Regions from separate parts of the Paenibacillus sp. M-152 genome, predicted to be linked through region 1. Evidence: a T-box and tRNA genes for the amino acid it is inferred to sense, from the RefSeq annotation. Region 1 holds a T-box; the other regions hold tRNA genes.
What was found. The T-box of region 1 lies ahead of tyrS (tyrosine--tRNA ligase). A T-box ahead of a tRNA ligase gene usually reads a tRNA of that ligase, here a tRNA-Tyr.
Positions count from the first base shown of each region.

Region 1 (3,243 bases):
AGATATGGATAGGTGTTATAAGCCTTAACAGTGCGTGGTGCGAGAGATTTTTTGATATCAAAAGCCATCGCTTCATCATATTGTGCTTTATTGATTTTGTTCTCCTCCAGCATTCGGCTGAGCACCAGGTGCTGGCGGTTGATCGCTCTTTTAAAACCAGCTTCATTAAATTCGCCTTTACCGTTGTAAGCAGAATAAGAAGAAGGGAGTTGTGGCAAGCCTGCCAGATAGGCAGCTTGGGCTACATTAAGCTTGCCCAAATCATTCTCATTAAAAATACCTTTGGCCGCTGCTTTAATACCAAAGACGTTGTAACCGCTTGATCCGTTACCAAAGGGTACCTTATTGAGATAGGCTGTAATTATTTGCTGCTTGCTCAGGAAGCGCTCAAGGCGCAGAGATAGTAAAATTTCTTTGACCTTGCGGTCATCCGTACGATCAAGATTTAAAAAGACACGACGTGCAAGCTGCTGGGTAAGAGTACTCCCCCCAGTTTGTACGGATTCATGTAGTGCCTTTTGCTTCACAGCACGCAGCGTTCCCGACAAATCGACACCTTTATGCTCGTAAAAATGGTTATCTTCAATAGCAATGACTGCGTCAATGACGAGCTGAGGAATCTCCTTAAATGTAACAGGTCTTCGATCTTCCTCGGTCCGAAGCTGCCCGATGGGAGAGCCATCATTGAAATAAGCGAAGCCTGTAATTGCATTTTTATCTACTTCCTGTAGAATCGTAGATCTGGAACGCACGGGCTCGTTTTTTACAATAGAAGCAATATAGCCGGCGGCGGTTCCTCCTGCGAATAGTGCTCCCATAAAACCGATGATAACGACCCACTTTATGACACGGCCGAGCCTTCGCATGGTTCTCCGTAAGCGGGAAGGCTTTGGCTCTGATACATTGTTTTTTTCTTCAACCATTAAGTCTTCCTCCTTTATAACAGCCATTATTATAGCATAAAATTACAAAATGAACCCATATGCTAAAAAGCCTGTCTTTTGGTGTCGTTGACTACATAAAAACAGTGTGTTATAAATAGGTCAAAGTAAATATCGTGAAAAGCAGAGAAAGACTTCAGTAGAAGGCGGAATCACGTTGTGCAGAGAGCCGATGGGTGGTGTGAATCGGTAGCGTCCCTCCTTTGAATTACCGTCTGGAGCTGTCTGGATGAATGGAAGGCTTTTGCAGGTTTGCGAAGCTCATCATAGTAATCCGGTACCGGGTGTAGACCCGTTATAGGAATGAAGTGAAAGAAACGTTTGCTTTTGCATACGTTTCTTTAATTAGGGTGGTAACGCGAGCAGCTCCTTCTCGTCCCTTGGGATGAAAGGGGCTTTTTGGTTTGTTAAAATAGTAATTTTTGGATGAAAAATAGGAGGGATTCAGGATGAAGTGGGAAGAATTGAAGCCTGAGCAACAGGCAGAGGTAGAACGACAACTAGAAGTGATACGTCGTGGAGTAGCGGAAATTGTACCTGAGGATGAGCTGAAGCGTAAGGTTGTTAAATCGGTTGTTAGCGGCGAGCCACTCAAAATTAAGCTGGGTTTGGATCCGTCTGCGCCCGACATTCACATCGGACATACGGTTGTTATGCACAAACTGCGCCAGTTTCAGGAATTAGGGCACCAAGTGCAACTGATTATCGGAGATTTTACAGGCAGAATTGGTGATCCGACAGGTAAATCGGAGACCCGCAAGCAACTGACTGAGGAAGATGTACAGCGCAATGCACAAACATACAAGGAACAAATCTTTAAGATTCTCGATCCTGAAAAGACAAAGGTATACTACAATTCTGAATGGTTAGGCCCGATGTCTTTTGCGGATGTGGTAACTCTGTCTGCTAAAGTAACGGTTGCCCGTATGTTGGAGCGGGATGATTTTACAAAAAGATACCAAAACGGCTTGCCGATCAGCATCCATGAGTTCTTTTACCCGCTGATGCAGGGCATGGATTCTGTGGCTCTCCAAAGTGATATAGAATTGGGTGGTACAGATCAGAAGTTTAATCTGCTGATGGGTAGAACGCTGCAAAAAGAATACGGAGTGGAGCCGCAGGCAACTATTACATTACCACTGCTTGAGGGTCTTGATGGCGTTCAGAAGATGAGCAAAAGTTTGGGGAACTACATTGGTGTGGATGAGGAGCCAAACGAAATTTACGGTAAATCAATGTCCGTTCCTGACGAGCTGATGCTGAAATATTTTGAGCTTGCAACGGATATTACCAATGAGGAGCTGGCAGAGCTGGCGAAAGGTGTTAAGGAAGGTTCAGTGCATCCACGTGATGCCAAAATGAAACTGGCCGGAACATTAGTCCGCATGTACCACGGTGAAGAAGCGGCGGAAGCAGCCAAGCAGCATTTTGTGACCGTATTCCAACAACGCGCGCTTCCTGATGATATTGAAGAATTCACCTTGACAGCAGATCAGCTAGAAGAAGGCGGCATTCGTGTGATCCAGTTGCTGACTCATCTAGGCTTTGCAGCATCTAACGGTGAGGCCAAGCGTAGTATTCAGCAGGGTTCGGTTAAAATTAATGAAGAGAAGTGGACTGATGTGAACGAAGCATACAAGCCGCAAGAAGGCGACATTGTACAGGTAGGTAAACGGAAATTTGCTAAAATCAAGCTCGGATAATTAAAATACATTCACTAGCAGCGTTGAGATTGATTTTACATCTCAGTGCTGCTTTTTTTATTTCTGCCAAATGAAAAGCCGTGGTAAACTTAGCACAAATAATCAAACAAGTAGGTAAAGAGTTATACATAATGAATACGTGGGTTACCCAATGTGGATGTAGGCTAGATAAATTACAAGTGCGGGGAAGGATTATATGGACTACTTTAAACGAATTCAGTGTGCGATTGAGTTTATTGAATTGAATCTCCGGGAAGATTTAAAAATTGCCGAGGTTGCTTCACAGGCATACTTTTCAGCTTTTCATTTCCAGCGGGTTTTTCAGGCCATTTCGGGTTTTACAGTGCAACAATATATAAGAAGGAGAAGATTGTCCGAGGCGGCTAAACGGCTAAAGCAATCCAATCAAAAGGTATTGGACATTGCTATTGAGTATCAGTACAACTCGCAAGAAGCTTTTACTCGCGCTTTTGAAAAAAGTTTTGGGATCACCCCTGGGAAATATCGTAACTGTGACATTGAGCTTTCTGGTCAAAGCAAAATCAATTTTTTGGATTACCAAAAAAACGCAACGGAGGAATTAGAGGTGAACAAGCCTG
Region 1 covers NZ_CP034141.1:3,671,637-3,674,879, reverse strand. Annotated here, with positions in the region: gene EGM68_RS16130 (transglycosylase domain-containing protein) at 1-923, opposite strand, end outside; T-box leader at 1,059-1,325, shown strand; gene tyrS (tyrosine--tRNA ligase) at 1,391-2,644, shown strand; gene EGM68_RS16120 (AraC family transcriptional regulator) at 2,841-3,243, shown strand, end outside.

Region 2 (3,243 bases), 1.2 Mb from region 1:
TCGACGGGGAGGTTTGGCACCTCGATGTCGGCTCATCGCATCCTGGGGCTGAAGTAGGTCCCAAGGGTTGGGCTGTTCGCCCATTAAAGCGGTACGCGAGCTGGGTTCAGAACGTCGTGAGACAGTTCGGTCCCTATCTGTCGTGGGCGTAGGAAATTTGAGAGGAGCTGTCCTTAGTACGAGAGGACCGGGATGGACGTACCGCTGGTGTACCAGTTGTTCCGCCAGGAGCACCGCTGGGTAGCTATGTACGGAAGGGATAAGCGCTGAAAGCATCTAAGCGTGAAGCCCCCCTCAAGATGAGATTTCCCAGTATGTAAGACCCCTTGAAGACGACGAGGTAGATAGGTTGGGGGTGGAAGTGCAGTAATGCATGGAGCTGACCAATACTAATCGGTCGAGGGCTTATCCTAAGATAAGACGCAATAAGTTTCGGATCCAGTTTTCAAGGTGTAACCTTGAAACAAGTGTTAATATTCCCTGATAGCTCAGTTGGTAGAGCACTCGACTGTTAATCGAGTTGTCACAGGTTCGAGTCCTGTTCGGGGAGCCATATGGAGAGGTGTCCGAGTTGGCCGAAGGAGCACGATTGGAAATCGTGTAGGCGCCAAAAGCGTCTCGAGGGTTCGAATCCCTCTCTCTCCGCCAGAATTATTCTATAGCATGGCCCGTTGGTCAAGGGGTTAAGACACCTCCCTTTCACGGAGGTAACAGGGGTTCGAATCCCCTACGGGTCATAAAAAAAAAAAAAAAAAAGTTGCATTAAAAAGTTTGTTATGGTATAATACGAGAAGTGTTCCGTTGGGGAGGCTTAGCTCAGCTGGGAGAGCATCTGCCTTACAAGCAGAGGGTCGGGGGTTCGATCCCCTCAGCCTCCACCATTTTAAAATAAATACTTATTACTGTCGCGGGGTGGAGCAGTTCGGTAGCTCGTCGGGCTCATAACCCGAAGGTCGCAGGTTCAAATCCTGCCCCCGCAACCAATTTAAATCTATTATGGAACTGTGGTGTAGAGGCCTAACATGCCTGCCTGTCACGCAGGAGATCGCGGGTTCGAATCCCGTCAGTTCCGCCATTATTAATGTATTAATTGATAAAGGGTCTTATTGTAAGGCTCGGTAGCTCAGTCGGTAGAGCAGAGGACTGAAAATCCTCGTGTCGGCGGTTCGATTCCGTCCCGAGCCACTTTTAATTGAATAGTTTTTGTGCCGGTGTAGCTCAATTGGTAGAGCAACTGACTTGTAATCAGTAGGTTGGGGGTTCAAGTCCTCTCGCCGGCACCATTTTGGAGGATTAGCGAAGTGGCCAAACGCATCAGACTGTAAATCTGCTCCCTTACGGGTTCGGTGGTTCGAATCCATCATCCTCCACCAGTTTTATAGGGGCATAGTTTAAAGGTAGAACAACGGTCTCCAAAACCGTTGGTGTGGGTTCAATTCCTGCTGCCCCTGCCAATTACTTCTTTTCCTGTGGCGGTCGTGGCGAAGTGGTTAACGCACCGGACTGTGACTCCGGCATTCGTGGGTTCAAGCCCCATCGGCCGCCCTTTCTTATTGGGGATTAGCCAAGCGGTAAGGCAACGGACTTTGACTCCGTCATGCATAGGTTCAAATCCTATATCCCCAGCCATCTTATGCGGACGTGGCTCAGCGGTAGAGCATCGCCTTGCCAAGGCGAGGGTCGCGGGTTCGATTCCCGTCGTCCGCTTTTTATACTCTGGCGCCATAGCCAAGTGGTAAGGCAAAGCTCTGCAAAAGCTTTATTCCCCAGTTCAAATCTGGGTGGCGCCTCCATAACTTAATATGCCGGCGTGGCGGAATGGCAGACGCGCTCGACTCAAAATCGAGTGGGAAACCGTGGAGGTTCGAGTCCTCTCGCCGGTATATATAGAAGGATGATAAAATGCTTTAATGCATTTTATCATCCTTTTTATTATTCGTATTCTTAACTTTGGCAACAAGATTAACTTGGATCCAGATGAGTGGAAGATAAGAACTTTGCAGAGATCCTTTTTAATTAGGTTTATATTTGACTGGGACTGTGAAGTTGTAGTAGGATGATGGTACTGAAAAAACATTTATAGTTTATTAAGTGTAAGAGAAATGAGGAATGCATATGCAGGAAAGAATTTTGGAAGCTTTTGTAGAGGAAGTTCATGAGAATGGTTTGAAATTTACTATGGACGATCTTGCGAAAAGACTTGCCATCAGTAAGCGTACATTGTACGAGAATTTCTCATCTAAGACGCTTATTTTAGAGACACTGATTGAGCGTACAAATGATGATATGATTCAAAAGACAGAAGAAATTATCCAAAACAATGAATTAACTTTGTTAGAAAAGATTAAACAGTCGATTAGGGTTATGCCGCTGTATTATAAGTTTTATGATTTAAGAATATTAGACCAGATGAAAAAGTATTATCCTGAGCAATGGAAAAGAGTACATGCTGATTTAAATGATTGGTCGCCGATTAGAACATTAATTCAGGAAGGTATCCGAGAAGGAGTTATTGTGAACAAAAATGAAGCTCTGATCATGAAGCTTATTATTGATACAGTAAATTTAACGCTTGATCAGCGTTTCTTTCTGGATAACAGTGTGACGGTAGAGGAAGCAACTTATTCCATTGTAGATATATTGTTATTTGGGTTAGTCGAAAAACAAAAATAGCCTAATAATATGTGCATATTAAAAGAGGCTATTTTTTTATGTGAAAACTAATAAAACAATTAGAGTTTTTTTGTTTTTTGAAGTTGGGATACTGAATTTAACTATTGATAAATAAAAGGGGTTCTGAAAAGGAAGGGTGGAAATATGTCTATACTGACAAGAAATCGGGGAGCAATGCTGTTATTGATGCTTAACATTTTTTTAGCATTCATGGGGATTGGATTAGTTGTACCTGTTTTACCTAAATTTATAAGCGAGCTAGGGATGAACGGTTCTTCCATGGGGCTGATGGTTGCAGCTTTTGCGTTGACACAGCTTTTATTATCACCGCTGTCAGGAAAATTGTCTGACCGTTATGGACGTAAAAAGTTGATTGTTTCTGGAATGTTCATTTTTATGCTGTCAGAGCTTGTTTTTGGACTGGCGAGTTCCGTCCCTACCTTGTTTGTTGCACGAATCATGGGCGGGGTAGGGGCAGCGTTGCTTACTCCTTCTATTATGGCCTACGTCGCTGATGTGACCTCGTTTGAAGAAAGAGGCAAGGGTATGGGGATGATTAATGCAGCGATT
Region 2 covers NZ_CP034141.1:4,848,064-4,851,306, reverse strand. Annotated here, with positions in the region: rRNA gene EGM68_RS21325 (23S ribosomal RNA) at 1-413, shown strand, start outside; tRNA gene EGM68_RS21320 (tRNA-Asn) at 478-553, shown strand; tRNA gene EGM68_RS21315 (tRNA-Ser) at 557-648, shown strand; tRNA gene EGM68_RS21310 (tRNA-Glu) at 666-737, shown strand; tRNA gene EGM68_RS21305 (tRNA-Val) at 806-881, shown strand; tRNA gene EGM68_RS21300 (tRNA-Met) at 907-983, shown strand; tRNA gene EGM68_RS21295 (tRNA-Asp) at 999-1,075, shown strand; tRNA gene EGM68_RS21290 (tRNA-Phe) at 1,113-1,185, shown strand; tRNA gene EGM68_RS21285 (tRNA-Thr) at 1,208-1,283, shown strand; tRNA gene EGM68_RS21280 (tRNA-Tyr) at 1,288-1,373, shown strand; tRNA gene EGM68_RS21275 (tRNA-Trp) at 1,381-1,454, shown strand; tRNA gene EGM68_RS21270 (tRNA-His) at 1,473-1,545, shown strand; tRNA gene EGM68_RS21265 (tRNA-Gln) at 1,555-1,629, shown strand; tRNA gene EGM68_RS21260 (tRNA-Gly) at 1,636-1,707, shown strand; tRNA gene EGM68_RS21255 (tRNA-Cys) at 1,719-1,793, shown strand; tRNA gene EGM68_RS21250 (tRNA-Leu) at 1,805-1,883, shown strand; gene EGM68_RS21245 (TetR/AcrR family transcriptional regulator) at 2,116-2,673, shown strand; gene EGM68_RS21240 (MFS transporter) at 2,818-3,243, shown strand, end outside.
Region 2: it encodes a tRNA-Tyr, which carries the amino acid that the T-box ahead of tyrS (tyrosine--tRNA ligase) is inferred to sense. The anticodon was not compared.

Region 3 (3,243 bases), 2.7 Mb from region 1:
AGGCTTATCTCCCCCAAGAGTCCACATCGACGGGGAGGTTTGGCACCTCGATGTCGGCTCATCGCATCCTGGGGCTGAAGTAGGTCCCAAGGGTTGGGCTGTTCGCCCATTAAAGCGGTACGCGAGCTGGGTTCAGAACGTCGTGAGACAGTTCGGTCCCTATCTGTCGTGGGCGTAGGAAATTTGAGAGGAGCTGTCCTTAGTACGAGAGGACCGGGATGGACGTACCGCTGGTGTACCAGTTGTTCCGCCAGGAGCACCGCTGGGTAGCTATGTACGGAAGGGATAAGCGCTGAAAGCATCTAAGCGTGAAGCCCCCCTCAAGATGAGATTTCCCAATTAGTAAGACCCCTTGAAGACGACGAGGTAGATAGGTTGGGGGTGGAAGTGCAGTAATGCATGGAGCTGACCAATACTAATCGGTCGAGGGCTTATCCTAAGATAAAGCGCAATAAGTTTCGGATCCAGTTTTCAAGGTGTAACCTTGAAGTTAGAATTTGCGAGGCAAATTCATGTTTGGTGGCGATAGCGGAGGGGTTCCACACGTACCCATCCCGAACACGACCGTTAAGCCCTCCAGCGCCGATGGTACTTGGACCGCAGGGTCCTGGGAGAGTAGGACGCCGCCAAGCAAAGTCCTTTAAAGGATGATAAAATTATAAATTAGGGCCTTTAGCTCAGCTGGTTAGAGCGCACCCCTGATAAGGGTGAGGTCGGTGGTTCGAGTCCACTAAGGCCCACCATTTCTAGATTGACTAAAAGTATGGGGCTATAGCTCAGCTGGGAGAGCGCCTGCCTTGCACGCAGGAGGTCAGGGGTTCGATCCCCCTTGGCTCCACCAATATTCCCTGATAGCTCAGTTGGTAGAGCACTCGACTGTTAATCGAGTTGTCACAGGTTCGAGTCCTGTTCGGGGAGCCATATTTTTAATACTTCTGAATTTTATATATAAGGTGGCGGCGTAGCTCAGCTGGCTAGAGCGTACGGTTCATACCCGTGAGGTCGGGGGTTCGATCCCCTCTGCCGCTACTCGGAGAGATACCCAAGTGGCTATAAGGGGACCCTCTGCTAAGGGGTTAGACTGCGAAAGTGGTGCGAGGGTTCGAATCCCTCTCTCTCCGCCATAAATTTATTAAATCAGAATTCATTTTGTAAGGCCCGTTGGTCAAGGGGTTAAGACACCTCCCTTTCACGGAGGTAACAGGGGTTCGAATCCCCTACGGGTCATAATATGGAGGCTTAGCTCAGCTGGGAGAGCATCTGCCTTACAAGCAGAGGGTCGGGGGTTCGATCCCCTCAGCCTCCACCATATTTTATATCGCGGGGTGGAGCAGTTCGGTAGCTCGTCGGGCTCATAACCCGAAGGTCGTAGGTTCAAATCCTGCCCCCGCAATTAATTTCCTATTGGAAATGCCTCTGGAACTGTGGTGTAGAGGCCTAACATGCCTGCCTGTCACGCAGGAGATCGCGGGTTCGAATCCCGTCAGTTCCGCCATTTAAATGCATATAGTACGAACTATATGGTATAGTTATAAAATTAAATATGGCTCGGTAGCTCAGTCGGTAGAGCAGAGGACTGAAAATCCTCGTGTCGGCGGTTCGATTCCGTCCCGAGCCACCTTTCAAGTGGGAATTGGTAATGTGCCGGTGTAGCTCAATTGGTAGAGCAACTGACTTGTAATCAGTAGGTTGGGGGTTCAAGTCCTCTCGCCGGCACCATTTTGGAGGATTAGCGAAGTGGCCAAACGCATCAGACTGTAAATCTGCTCCCTTACGGGTTCGGTGGTTCGAATCCATCATCCTCCACCAGTTTTATAATCATATGGCGGTCGTGGCGAAGTGGTTAACGCACCGGACTGTGACTCCGGCATTCGTGGGTTCAAGCCCCATCGGCCGCCCTTTGATTCTTAATTTAATGGGGATTAGCCAAGCGGTAAGGCAACGGACTTTGACTCCGTCATGCATAGGTTCAAATCCTATATCCCCAGCCATTAAGAGCCATTAGCTCAGTTGGTAGAGCACCTGACTTTTAATCAGGGTGTCGAAGGTTCGAGTCCTTCATGGCTCACCATTTATAAATTATTTTGCGGTCGTGGCGGAATTGGCAGACGCGCACGGTTCAGGTCCGTGTGGGCTAACCCCCCGTGGAGGTTCGAGTCCTCTCGACCGCACCATATTTTGCGGACGTGGCTCAGCGGTAGAGCATCGCCTTGCCAAGGCGAGGGTCGCGGGTTCGATTCCCGTCGTCCGCTCCATTATCCATACGGCGCCATAGCCAAGTGGTAAGGCAAAGCTCTGCAAAAGCTTCATCCCCAGTTCAAATCTGGGTGGCGCCTTAACTGCTCATTATGGAATTTAATATGCGCCCTTAGCTCAGCTGGATAGAGCGTTTGACTACGAATCAAAAGGCCGGGAGTTCGAATCTCTCAGGGCGCGCCATTTCTTAAAAAATGTATAATGTCGGGATGTAGCTCAGCTTGGTAGAGCACCTGGTTTGGGACCAGGGGGTCGCATGTTCAAATCGTGTCATCCCGATACTGATTTGCGGGTGTAGTTCAATGGTAGAACTCCAGCCTTCCAAGCTGGTAGCGTGGGTTCGATTCCCATCACCCGCTTTTTGCTATAGCGGATTCTTGTTGCCTCAGTGGTGACACCTTATAAATAAAGAGAGCCTGTCTGGGGACAGAGCTCTCTCTTTTTTTTGTACATTTATATTCCATAGATTCCACAAAGTGATGGCTATTGTTAGTGCTTGCCATCGGTGTATCTCTCCTGTTCCTGCAGGGGGATACACCGATAACTGATCTAGTGCACAGATTTTACACTGGAATGGTTAGTTGGATAGAGGTTCCCTGATTTGGAGCAGAAGTCATGCTCATGAAGCCGCCTACTCCTCTAGCTCGTTCTTCCATGCTGAACAATCCAACTCCCTCTCCTTTGGATTCTCCAGAGAAGCCCATACCCTCATCCCGAATAGTTACTTTTATTATTTCGTCTTGATCCTCTACATCAACGTATGCTTCTGCTACATCTGCGTATTTAGCCACATTCGTCAGTGCTTCTTGTACAATTCTATAGATTGCTATTTCTTTTCGGATATCAAGGCGTTTACGTAAAGTACATTGAAAATGCACTTCGATTCCGTAATGCGAACAGAAATTTTCAATATAAGTTCTTAGGGCCGGTACGACACCCAAATCATCCAAAACTGAGGGACGAAGTTCCCACGCTAAGCCGCGAACA
Region 3 covers NZ_CP034141.1:500,277-503,519, forward strand. Annotated here, with positions in the region: rRNA gene EGM68_RS02185 (23S ribosomal RNA) at 1-439, shown strand, start outside; rRNA gene rrf (5S ribosomal RNA) at 516-632, shown strand; tRNA gene EGM68_RS02195 (tRNA-Ile) at 667-743, shown strand; tRNA gene EGM68_RS02200 (tRNA-Ala) at 766-841, shown strand; tRNA gene EGM68_RS02205 (tRNA-Asn) at 846-921, shown strand; tRNA gene EGM68_RS02210 (tRNA-Met) at 956-1,029, shown strand; tRNA gene EGM68_RS02215 (tRNA-Ser) at 1,033-1,124, shown strand; tRNA gene EGM68_RS02220 (tRNA-Glu) at 1,156-1,227, shown strand; tRNA gene EGM68_RS02225 (tRNA-Val) at 1,234-1,309, shown strand; tRNA gene EGM68_RS02230 (tRNA-Met) at 1,320-1,393, shown strand; tRNA gene EGM68_RS02235 (tRNA-Asp) at 1,419-1,495, shown strand; tRNA gene EGM68_RS02240 (tRNA-Phe) at 1,546-1,618, shown strand; tRNA gene EGM68_RS02245 (tRNA-Thr) at 1,644-1,719, shown strand; tRNA gene EGM68_RS02250 (tRNA-Tyr) at 1,724-1,809, shown strand; tRNA gene EGM68_RS02255 (tRNA-His) at 1,826-1,898, shown strand; tRNA gene EGM68_RS02260 (tRNA-Gln) at 1,917-1,991, shown strand; tRNA gene EGM68_RS02265 (tRNA-Lys) at 1,996-2,071, shown strand; tRNA gene EGM68_RS02270 (tRNA-Leu) at 2,087-2,174, shown strand; tRNA gene EGM68_RS02275 (tRNA-Gly) at 2,181-2,255, shown strand; tRNA gene EGM68_RS02280 (tRNA-Cys) at 2,266-2,336, shown strand; tRNA gene EGM68_RS02285 (tRNA-Arg) at 2,363-2,439, shown strand; tRNA gene EGM68_RS02290 (tRNA-Pro) at 2,462-2,535, shown strand; tRNA gene EGM68_RS02295 (tRNA-Gly) at 2,545-2,615, shown strand; gene EGM68_RS02300 (PAS domain-containing sensor histidine kinase) at 2,820-3,243, opposite strand, start outside.
Region 3: it encodes a tRNA-Tyr, which carries the amino acid that the T-box ahead of tyrS (tyrosine--tRNA ligase) is inferred to sense. The anticodon was not compared.